Regions from separate parts of the Streptomyces sp. NPDC046860 genome, predicted to be linked through region 2. Evidence: riboswitches for the same ligand, from Rfam matches in the RefSeq annotation. Region 2 holds a riboswitch; the other holds the start of a gene.

Region 1 (5,348 bases), on a different contig from region 2:
CGTCGAGCATTTCGGCGATGTCGGGCAGGGTGAGCCAGGCGGGGACAAGAGCGTCGATCTTGGTGTCAATCTCGGTCACGAGTCCTAGCCTGCCATCCCCCACCGACAGCCGGTAGTCGGGCCGCTCCGCGGCGGCTAGTCGATGACAGCCTGCTTCAGCGGCAGCGCGGGGTCGGTCAGGGCCTCGGCGTCCATCCGGCGGCCCCCCTCGATGAGCCGTCTGCCCTGGGCGAGGTCGCGCGGGCGGCCCACCGCGAGGAGGGCGACCAGGCGGTCCTCGCGCAGCCAGCACACGGTCCAGGCGGGGTCGGCCGGGTCGCCGCGCCACACCGTGCGGTCGGCCGCCGCGTGGTGACCCACGTACTGGACGAACCGCCCGAACTGCTCGGACCAGAAGTACGGCACCGGGTCGTAGGGGGCCGCCTCCGCGCCCAGGATGTCCGCGGCGACCGTGCGGGGGCCCTGCAGGGCGTTGTCCCAGTGGTGGACGAGCAGCCGCTCGGCGTAGCGGGCGGAGGGGAAGGAGGCGCAGTCCCCGACCGCGTACACGTCCTTCGCGGAGGTGTGCAGCCGGTCGTCGGCCAGGACCTCGCCCAGGTCGCCGAGGGCGATGCCGGAACCGGCCAGCCAGCCGGTGGCGGGGCGGGCGCCGATGCCGACGACGACGGCGCCCGACGGCAGCCGCGTGCCGTCGTCCAGCACCACCGCGCCGGGCTCGACGGCCGCCACCCGCACGCCGGTGCGCAGGGTGACGCCGGCGTCGGCGTACCAGGCGGCCATCGGGGCGGCGACCTCGGCGGGCAGGGCGCCGGCCAGCGGGCGGCCGGCGGCCTCGACGACGGTCACCGCGCAGCCCGCCTCGCGCGCGGCGGTGGCGAACTCGGCGCCGATCCAGCCCGCGCCGACGACCACCACGTCGTGCTGCCGGGCGAGCACCGGGCGCAGCCGTTCGGCGTCGTCCAGGGTGCGCAGCAGGTGCACACCGGGTGTCTCGTCGGTGCCGGGCAGCCGCATCGGTTCGGCGCCGGTGGCCAGCACCAGCACGTCGTACGGGACGGGGCCCGCGGCGGTGTCCAGTTCGTGGTCGGCGGGGCGCACGCCGAGCGCCTCGCAGCCGAGCCGGAGGTCGATGTCGAGCGAGGCGAAGTCCACGTCGAAGGCGGAGCCCTCGGCGGCGCCGAGGAGGATCGCCTTGGACAGCGGGGGCCGGTCGTAGGGCTGGTGCGGCTCGGCGCCGATCAGCGTGACGGGCCCGGTGAAGCCCTGTTCGCGCAGGGCGACCGCGGTCTGCACCCCGGCCATGCCCGCGCCGACGACGACCACGCGCCGTTCCCGTGCCGTGCCCTCCTGGGGCGTCTGCTCGCTCACTCGAGTCACCTTAAGTCCGTGACGGCCCGTCAGGCAGTGCGGGTGCCCGCGATCTCCTCGACCACGCTGGTCCCGGCGCCGGGGCCGGACTCCCACTCCCACGCCTCCTCCAGCCGCAGCCGCCCGTCGGGCAGTGCCACCACCGTGGAGAGGCAGTGCCCGGAGGCTGTGGTGCCGTCGTGCCCCAGCTGCACGTACCGGAAGTCCAGCCGGTCCCCGGCGCGGGTGCCGACGAGGTGGCCGCGCGCGATGTCACCGCCCGCGTACTCGGCCCAGATCCGCCCGTCCCGCTCGTGGTAGTCGAACCGGGTGCCGGTGCCCACCTGGCCGGGCGCCTGGTCCGCCACGGGGGCGAGGGTGAGTCCGTCGAGCGAGCGGGGCATGGGTCGGCTCCCTTATGGCTGAGCTGGGCGGGCGGCTAGGCTGGCCACCGTAACTGCACTCGCGGGAGCCTGGACGCACCGGGCTGAGAGGGAGGCTGGCGGCCTCCGACCGTACGAACCTGATCCGGGTCATGCCGGCGAAGGGAGGGGCGAGACGCCCATGCCGTCACGTACGTCCGAACCGTCCGGTGCGCCGGACGTCCTGGTCATCGGGGGCGGGATCATCGGCCTGGTCACCGCCTGGCGCGCGGCCGGGCGGGGGCTGGCCGTCGCCGTCGTGGACCCCGAGCCCGGCGGCGGGGCCGCGCTGGTCGCGGCCGGGATGCTGGCCGCCGTCACCGAGCTGCACCACGGCGAGGAGGGGCTGCTCGCGCTGAACCTGGCCTCCGCCCGCCGCTATCCCGGCTTCGCCGCCGAGCTGGCCGAGGCCACCGGCCACGACCTGGGCCACCGCCGCTCGGGCACCCTCGCGGTCGCCTTCGACACCGACGACCGCGCCCAGCTCCGTGAGGTGCACGAACTCCAGCTCCGCTGCGGGCTGGACTCCGAGTGGCTGTCCGGGCGGGAGTGCCGGCGCCTGGAGCCGATGCTGGCGCCCGGTGTGCGCGGTGGGCTGCGGGCCGACGGGGACCACCAGATCGACCCCCGGCGGCTGGCGGCCGCGCTGCTCGCCGCCTGCGAGCGGGCCGGGGTGGCCTTCCACCGCACCCGGGCCGCCCGGCTGGACGTGTCCGGCGACCGGGCCACCGGGGTCACCACGGCGGACGGCACCTCGCTGGGCGCCGGGCAGGTGGTGCTGGCGGGCGGCTGCCTGAGCGGCCGGCTGGAGGGGGTGCCCGAGGCGTTCGTGCCTCCGGTGCGCCCGGTGAAGGGGCAGGTGCTGCGGCTCACCGTGCCGCCCCGGTACCGGCCGTTCCTGAGCCGCACCGTGCGGGCCGTGGTGCGCGGCGGGCCGGTGTACCTGGTGCCGCGCGAGAACGGCGAGCTGGTGGTCGGCGCGACCAGCGAGGAGCAGGGCTTCGACACCACGGTGACGGCGGGCGGGGTGTACGAGCTGCTGCGCGACGCCCATGAGCTGGTGCCCGGCATCACCGAGCTGCCGCTCACCGAGACCCTGGCCGGACTGCGCCCCGGCTCCCCCGACAACGCCCCGATGCTCGGCCCCACGGGCCTCGACGGCCTGCTGCTGGCCACCGGGCACCACCGCAACGGCGTGCTGCTCACGCCCGTCACCGGGGACGTCATGGCGGACGTCCTGTGCGGCGCGGGGGTGCCCGAGGTGGCCCGCCCGTTCTCGCCGCGCCGTTTCGCCGCCCCCTCCCCGAACCTGGAGCACTCCGCATGAACATCTCCGTCAACGGCGAGCGCCGCGAGGTGGCGCCCGGCACCGCCCTGGACGCCGTCGTACGCGTCCTGACCCCCGCGCCCTCCGGGGTGGCCGCCGCCGTCAACGAGACCGTCGTCCCGCGCACCCGGTGGGCCGAGACCGGCCTCGCCGAGGGCGACCGGGTCGAGGTCCTCACCGCCGTGCAGGGAGGCTGACGATGACCGGCGAACCCCTGGTCCTCGGCGACCTGACCCTGGACTCCCGGCTGATCATGGGCACCGGCGGGGCGCCCAGCCTGGCCGTGCTGGAGCGCTCGCTGATCGCGTCCGGGACCGGACTGACCACGGTGGCGATGCGCCGGGTCGACCCCGGCGCGCACGGCTCGGTGCTGTCGGTGCTGGAGAGGCTCGGCATCCGTGTGCTGCCCAACACCGCGGGCTGCTTCACCGCCGGTGAGGCGGTGCTGACCGCCCGGCTGGCCCGCGAGGCGCTCGGGACCCCTCTGGTGAAGCTGGAGGTGGTGGCCGACGAGCGGACGCTGCTGCCGGACCCGGTGGAGACGCTGGACGCGGCCGAGACACTGGTCGACGACGGCTTCACCGTGCTGCCGTACACCAACGACGACCCGGTGCTGGCCAGGAGGCTCCAGGACGTGGGCTGCGCGGCCGTGATGCCGCTGGGCTCCCCGATCGGCTCCGGGCTCGGCATCCGCAACCCGCACAACTTCGAGCTGATCGTGGAGCAGTCCCACGTGCCGGTGATCCTGGACGCCGGGGCGGGCACGGCGTCCGACGTGGCGCTGGCGATGGAACTGGGGTGCGCGGGTGTGATGCTCGCCTCGGCCGTCACCCGGGCGCAGGACCCCGAGACGATGGCGACGGCGATGCGGCACGCGGTGCGCGCGGGACACCTGGCACGCCTGGCCGGACGCATCCCGCGCCGCCATTTCGCGCGGGCGTCGTCGCCCGCCGAGGGGCGCGCGGACCTCGATCCCGAGCGGCCGGCGTTCACCTCGCGGGACGGTCACAGCTCTGCTGCGGTCGCTCACCCGGACGGCGCAGCGGGCGCCGCCGCCGCGCACCCCTCGTAGACTCGCCCGCGTGGATATGACCCTCTCGGACCCTCTCCTCGGCCAGGTGCTCGACGGCCGCTATCGCGTCGAGGCGCGGATCGCCGTCGGCGGCATGGCGACCGTCTACCGGGCCCTGGACATCCGGCTCGACCGGGTCCTGGCGCTCAAGGTGATGCATCCGGCGCTGGCCGCCGACGGCGGCTTCGTCGACCGCTTCATCCGCGAGGCCAAGTCGGTCGCCCGGCTCTCCCACCCCAATGTGGTGCAGGTCTTCGACCAGGGCACCGACGGCGGGTACGTCTATCTGGCGATGGAGTACGTCGCCGGGTGCACCCTGCGCGACGTGCTGCGCGAGCGGGGCGCGCTGATGCCCAGGGCCGCCCTGGACATCCTGGAGCCGGTGCTGGCCGCGCTGGGCGCGGCCCACCGGGCGGGGTTCGTGCACCGGGACATGAAGCCGGAGAACGTGCTGATAGGGGACGACGGCCGGGTGAAGGTCGCCGACTTCGGTCTGGTGCGCTCGGTGGACACGGTCACCAGCACCACGGGCTCGGTCCTCGGCACGGTGTCCTACCTGGCCCCGGAGCAGATCGAGCAGGGCACCGCCGACCCGCGCGTGGACGTGTACGCCTGCGGTGTCGTCCTCCACGAGATGCTGACCGGCGCCAAGCCGCACTCCGGGGACTCCCCCGCCCAGATCCTCTACAAGCACCTGCACGACGACGTGCCCCCGCCCTCGGCGCTGGTGCCGGGGCTGGCGTACGAGCTGGACGAGCTGGTGGCCGCCGCGACCGCCCGCACCCCGCAGGTGCGGCCCGCGGACGCGGCCGCGCTGCTCGGCGAGGTGCTGCGGGTCCGGGGCTCGCTGACCGGGGAGCAGCTCGACGCGCTGCCGCCGCAGGCGCTGTCCACCGCCCACGACAACGGCGACGACCGTACGAGCGTGATCCCGCGCTCGCTGACGTTTGTCCGGCCGCTGCCGGTCGACGGCGACGACGGCCGGGACGTCACGAGCGTGCTGCACACGACCGACGTGGAGGCGCCGCCGTCCCGGCGCGCCGGGTCGCGGTCGCGGCCCCGCCGCGGGCTGCTGACGCTCGTGGCCGCGGTGCTGGTGTTCCTCGGCGTGGGCGGCGGGGTCTGGTACATCAACTCGGGCCAGTTCACCAAGGTGCCGCCGGTGATGACGCGGACCCAG
Region 2 (5,348 bases):
CTCTCCGTCATGGAGGGCGGGGTCCGTTCGTATCTGAGGCGGCGCCTCGTATCTGAGGCGGCGCCCGAGTCACGGTGACCCCCGCGAGCCCCGGTGCCAACACCGAGGTGCCCTGCGATCGGACGATCGTGCGGCAGCGGATCACGGCGTCCGGGCGGGTACGCATCGACGCCGATGCGGCTGAAGGCTCCACGGGTGTCATCGCCTGGCAGATCGACGTCCCGTGACCGGGTGCTGCCAGGTGGTCGACGCCCTCGGTGATGCGGCGCCTCTGGGGCACGAGCGCGCGGACCAGGCCACCCAAGTCGATCTGCGACACTGGTACCACCATGCCCAAGCCCGGAGAACTCACTTTCGTCGCCCCCCGCGGAGCCAAGAAGCCGCCGCGGCATCTCGCTGATCTTTCGCCTGCCGAGCGGAAGGACGCCGTCGCCGAGGCGGGGGAGAAGCCGTTTCGTGCCAAGCAGCTCTCGCAGCACTACTTCGCGCGGTACGCGCACGACCCCGAGCAGTGGACGGACATCCCGGCCGGCTCGCGGGAGAAGCTGCGGGAGGCGCTGTTCCCGGAGCTGATGTCGGTGGTCCGGCATCTGGCCACGGACCAGGGCACCACCCGTAAGACGCTGTGGCGGCTGTTCGACGGCACGCTGGTCGAGTCGGTGCTGATGCGGTACCCGGACCGGGTCACCATGTGCATCAGCAGCCAGGCCGGGTGCGGGATGAACTGCCCGTTCTGCGCGACCGGGCAGGCGGGGCTGGACCGGAACCTGTCCACCGCCGAGATCGTGCACCAGATCGTGGACGGCATGCGGGCGCTGAGGGACGGCGAGGTGCCCGGCGGGCCCGCGCGGCTCTCCAACATCGTCTTCATGGGCATGGGCGAGCCGCTCGCCAACTACAAGCGGGTCGTGGGGGCCATCCGGGCGCTCACCGACCCCGCCCCGGACGGCCTCGGGCTGTCCCAGCGCGGCATCACCGTCTCGACGGTCGGTCTCGTGCCCGCGATCCACCGTTTCGCCGACGAGGGCTTCAAGTGCCGTCTGGCGATCTCCCTGCACGCCCCCGACGACGAACTGCGCGACACCCTCGTCCCCGTGAACACGCGGTGGAAGGTGCGCGAGGTGCTGGACGCCGGGTTCGAGTACGCGGAGAAGTCCGGGCGCCGGCTGTCCATCGAGTACGCGCTGATCCGGGACATCAACGACCAGGCCTGGCGCGGCGACCGGCTCGGCCGGATGCTCAAGGGCCGGCCGGTGCACGTCAACCTCATCCCGCTCAACCCCACCCCCGGCTCCAAGTGGACCGCCTCCCGTCCCGAGGACGAGAAGGCGTTCGTGGAGGCCATCGCCTCGCACGGCGTGCCGGTGACCGTCCGCGACACCCGCGGTCAGGAGATCGACGGGGCGTGTGGTCAGCTCGCGGCCACCGAGCGGTAACCTGGGCCGGTCAGCACAACTTCATACGGTCATACATCTGCATATTCCGACAGGGGAGCGCCACAGCGCTGAGAGTGCGGCAACCAGGCCGCAGACCCTCTGAACCTCGCCCAGGTCATTCTGGGTAGGAAGTTCGGTCATCACTCAAGCTGTTGTGCCCTGCCCGGCCTCCCGCGCGGAGACCGGGCAGGGCCGCGTCTCTTCCTGGCCCACCCCAGGAGGACCATCAGTGCACACCAAGACCTTCGTGGCCGCGGCGGCGGGCCTCGGCCTGCTCACGCTCTCCGCGTGCGGGTCGACCGGCACCGAGGGGGCCGCGGACACCAAGACCGTGACCCTCGTCAGCCACGACTCGTGGGCCGCGTCCAAGAACGTGATCGCGGACTTCGAGAAGCGTTCCGGCTACAAGGTGCGCGTCCTGAAGGACGGCGACGCCGGCCAGGCCGTCAACAAGGCGGTCCTCACCAAGGACAACCCGCAGGGAGACGTCTTCTTCGGCGTCGACAACACCCTGCTCTCCCGCGCCCTCGACAACGGCCTCTTCCAGCCGTACGCGGCCAAGGGCCTCGACCAGGCCGACCCCGCCTTCCAGCTCGACCGCGCCAAGCACCGGGTCACGCCGGTCGACCACGGCGACGTCTGCGTCAACTACGACAAGGCGTACTTCACCGAGCACAAGCTGAAGCCGCCGCACACCTTCGCCGACCTCGCCGACCCGAAGTACAGGAACCTCCTGGTCACCGAGAACGCCGCCACCTCCTCGCCCGGCCTGGGCTTCCTGCTCGGCAGTGCCGCGCGGTACGGCGACAAGGGCTGGGAGGCGTACTGGAAGAGGCTCAAGGCCAACGGCGTCAAGGTCGTCGACGGCTGGGAGCAGGCGTACTACCAGGAGTTCTCCGGCTCCTCCGAGGGCAGGAAGGCGGGCGGTGACCGGCCGCTGGTCGTCTCGTACGCCTCCTCGCCGCCCGCCGAGGTGATCTACGCCAAGAAGAAGCCGGCGACCGCCCCCACCGGCGTCGCCCAGGGCACCTGCTTCCGGCAGGTCGAGTTCGCCGGGCTGCTGAAGAACGCGAAGAACGCCGAGGGCGGCAAGGCGTTCATCGACTTCCTGCTCACCAGGGAGTTCCAGCAGGACATGCCGATGAACATGTTCGTGTACCCGGTGATCAAGGACGCCGAGGTCCCCGCCGAGTTCACCGAGTACGGGCCCGCCGCCGAGGACCCGGCCGTCATGGCGCCCGGCAGGATCGCCGCCAACCGCGACCAGTGGGTCAGCTCGTGGACGTCGCTCGTACTGAAGTAGCCGGGGCGGCCGGACGGCGTGGCCGCCGGAGCGCGGCGCGGCTGGGGCTCATGGCCCTGCCCGCCGCGTTCTTCGCCCTGTTCTTCGCCTGGCCCGTCGCCGCGATCACGGCGCGCGGGCTCAAGACGGACGGCACCTGGCACCTCGGGCGGTTCGCCGAGGTGCTGGGCCGCTCCGACATCCGGCACGTGCTGTGGTTCACCACCTGGCAGGCGGTCGCCTCCACCGCGCTCACCCTGCTGATCGCGCTGCCCGCCGCCTACGTCTTCGCCCGGCTGGAGTTCCCCGGCAAACAGGTGCTGCGGGCCGTGGTCACCGTGCCGTTCGTCCTGCCCACGGTGGTCGTCGGCACCGCGTTCCTCGCCCTGGTCGGCCACGGCGGACTGCTGGACGAGCTGTGGGGCCTGCGCCTGGACACCACGGTGTGGGCGATCCTGCTGGCGCACGTCTTCTTCAACTACGCCGTCGTCGTCCGTACCGTCGGCGGGCTCTGGGGGCAGCTCGACCCCCGGCAGGAGGAGGCCGCCCGGATGCTCGGCGCGTCCCCGCTGCGCGCCTGGCGGCAGGTCACCCTGCCCGCGCTGGCGCCCGCCGTGGCCGCCGCCGCGCTGATGGTGTTCCTGTTCACCTTCACCTCCTTCGGCGTGGTCCAGATCCTCGGCGGACCCACCTTCTCCACCCTGGAGGTGGAGATCTACCGCCAGACCTCCGAGGTCTTCGACCTCACCACGGCCGCCGTCCTCACCCTGGTGCAGTTCGCCGCGGTCGGCGCGATCCTCGCCGTGCACGCCTGGACCGTGCGCCGGCGCGAGACCGCGCTGCGCCTGGTCGACGCCTCGGTCACCGCGCGCCGTCCGCGCGGCGCCGGACAGCGGGCGCTGCTCGGCGGGGTGCTCGCCACCGTCGCGGTGCTGCTGGTGCTGCCGCTCGCCGTGCTGGTGCGCCGCTCGCTGGACGCCCCGGACCTCGGCTACTACCGGGCGCTCACCGACGCCGACGGCGGTACGTTCCTGGTGGCGCCGCTGCACGCGGTGTGGACCTCGCTGGAGTACGCGGCCGCCGCCACCGGCATCGCGCTGGCCGTCGGCGGGCTCGCCGCCGCCGCGCTGGCCCGCCGGGACGCGGGACGGCTGGTGCGCGGGTTCGACGCGCTCCTGATGCTGCCGCTCGGCGTCTCCGCCGTGACCGTCGGCTTCGGGTTCCTGATCGCGCTGGACGAACCGCCGCTGGACCTGCGCCAGTCCTGGCTGCTGGTCCCGCTCGCCCAGGCGCTGGTCGGCGCACCCTTCGTCGTCCGGACCATGCTGCCGGTGCTGCGGGCGGTGGACACCCGGCTCAGGGAGGCGGCCGCCGTGCTCGGGGCCTCGCCCTGGCGGGTGTGGCGGGAGGTCGATCTTCCGTTGGTGCGGCGGGCGTTGCTGGTCGCCGCCGGGTTCGCGTTCGCCGTGTCGCTCGGCGAGTTCGGGGCCACCGTGTTCATCGCCCGCCCCGACGACCCGACGCTCCCGGTGGCGGTGGCCCGGCTGCTGAGCCGGCCGGGAGAGCTGAACTACGGCCAGGCGATGGCCCTTTCCACGATTCTGATGGTGGTCTGCGCGGCCGCGCTGCTCCTGCTGGAGCGGCTGCGCACCGACCGGACGGGGGAGTTCTGATGCTGCTGCGCCTTACGGAGGCGACGGTCCGTCTCGGCGGGCGGCCCGTGCTGGACGCGGTCGACCTCGATGTCGCCGAGCACGAGGTGGTGTGCGTGCTCGGGCCGAGCGGGAGCGGCAAGTCGACCCTGCTGCGCGGCGTGGCCGGGCTGCAGCCGCTGGACTCGGGCCGGGTGTCGCTCGACGGCCGCGACCAGCGGGGCGTGGCCGCGCACCGGCGCGGGGTCGGGCTGATGTTCCAGGACCATCAGCTCTTCCCGCAGCGGGACGTCGGCGAGAACGTCGCCTTCGGACCCCGCATGCACGGCATGCCCAAGCGGCAACGGGACGCGGAGGTAGCGGAGTTGCTGGAGCTGGTCGGCCTGCCCGGCTCGGCCCGGCGGGCGGTGGCCGGCCTTTCGGGCGGCGAGCAGCAGCGGGTGGCCCTCGCGCGGGCGCTCGCGCCCAGGCCGAGGCTGCTGATGCTGGACGAGCCGCTGGGACAGCTCGACCGCTCGCTGCGGGAGCGGCTGGTGGTCGAACTCCGGGAGCTGTTCGGCCGGTTGGGCACCACGGTGCTCGCCGTCACCCACGACCAGGGCGAGGCGTTCGCGCTGGCCGACCGGGTCGTGGTGATGCGGGACGGCCGGATCGCCCAGTCGGGCACCCCGGTTCAGGTGTGGAGCAGGCCGGCCGACGCGTTCGTGGCGCGCTTCCTGGGCTTCGAGAACGTGGTCCCGGCGGGCGTGACCGGGACGGCGGCGGACACCCCCTGGGGCAAGCTGCCGGTGCCCGAGGGCTCGCCGCAGGGCACCGGGGAACTGCTGGTCCGGCCCACCGGGGTGCGGCTCGTGGCCGCCGGTGAGGGCCTGCCGTGCACGGTGGGCGCGCGCACCTTCCGGGGCACCCATGTGGCGCTCCGGCTCCGGCCCCGCGACGGCGGCCCGCATCTGGAGGCGGCCTGCCCGCTGCGCGAGG

Evidence for each region. A riboswitch is a leader RNA that binds a small molecule or an ion and turns the genes downstream of it on or off. The one in region 2 is predicted to bind thiamine pyrophosphate.
Region 1: it holds a riboswitch for thiamine pyrophosphate, as region 2 does, so the genes downstream of both, thiO (glycine oxidase ThiO) here and ABZ898_RS03160 (thiamine ABC transporter substrate-binding protein) in region 2, are expected to answer to the same signal.

Annotation. Positions count from the first base shown of each region.
Region 1 is NZ_JBEYXQ010000005.1:167,726-173,073, forward strand. It holds gene ABZ898_RS09960 (Rv2175c family DNA-binding protein) at 1-79, opposite strand, end outside; gene ABZ898_RS09965 (FAD-dependent oxidoreductase) at 136-1,368, opposite strand; gene ABZ898_RS09970 (hypothetical protein) at 1,398-1,751, opposite strand; TPP riboswitch at 1,803-1,915, shown strand; gene thiO (glycine oxidase ThiO) at 1,912-3,096, shown strand; gene thiS (sulfur carrier protein ThiS) at 3,093-3,293, shown strand; partial or broken gene ABZ898_RS09985 (thiazole synthase) at 3,296-4,087, shown strand; gene pknB (Stk1 family PASTA domain-containing Ser/Thr kinase) at 4,179-5,348, shown strand, end outside.
Region 2 is NZ_JBEYXQ010000001.1:705,667-711,014, forward strand. It holds gene ABZ898_RS03150 (hypothetical protein) at 75-227, shown strand; gene rlmN (23S rRNA (adenine(2503)-C(2))-methyltransferase RlmN) at 330-1,436, shown strand; TPP riboswitch at 1,478-1,585, shown strand; gene ABZ898_RS03160 (thiamine ABC transporter substrate-binding protein) at 1,666-2,739, shown strand; gene ABZ898_RS03165 (iron ABC transporter permease) at 2,790-4,391, shown strand; gene ABZ898_RS03170 (ABC transporter ATP-binding protein) at 4,391-5,348, shown strand, end outside.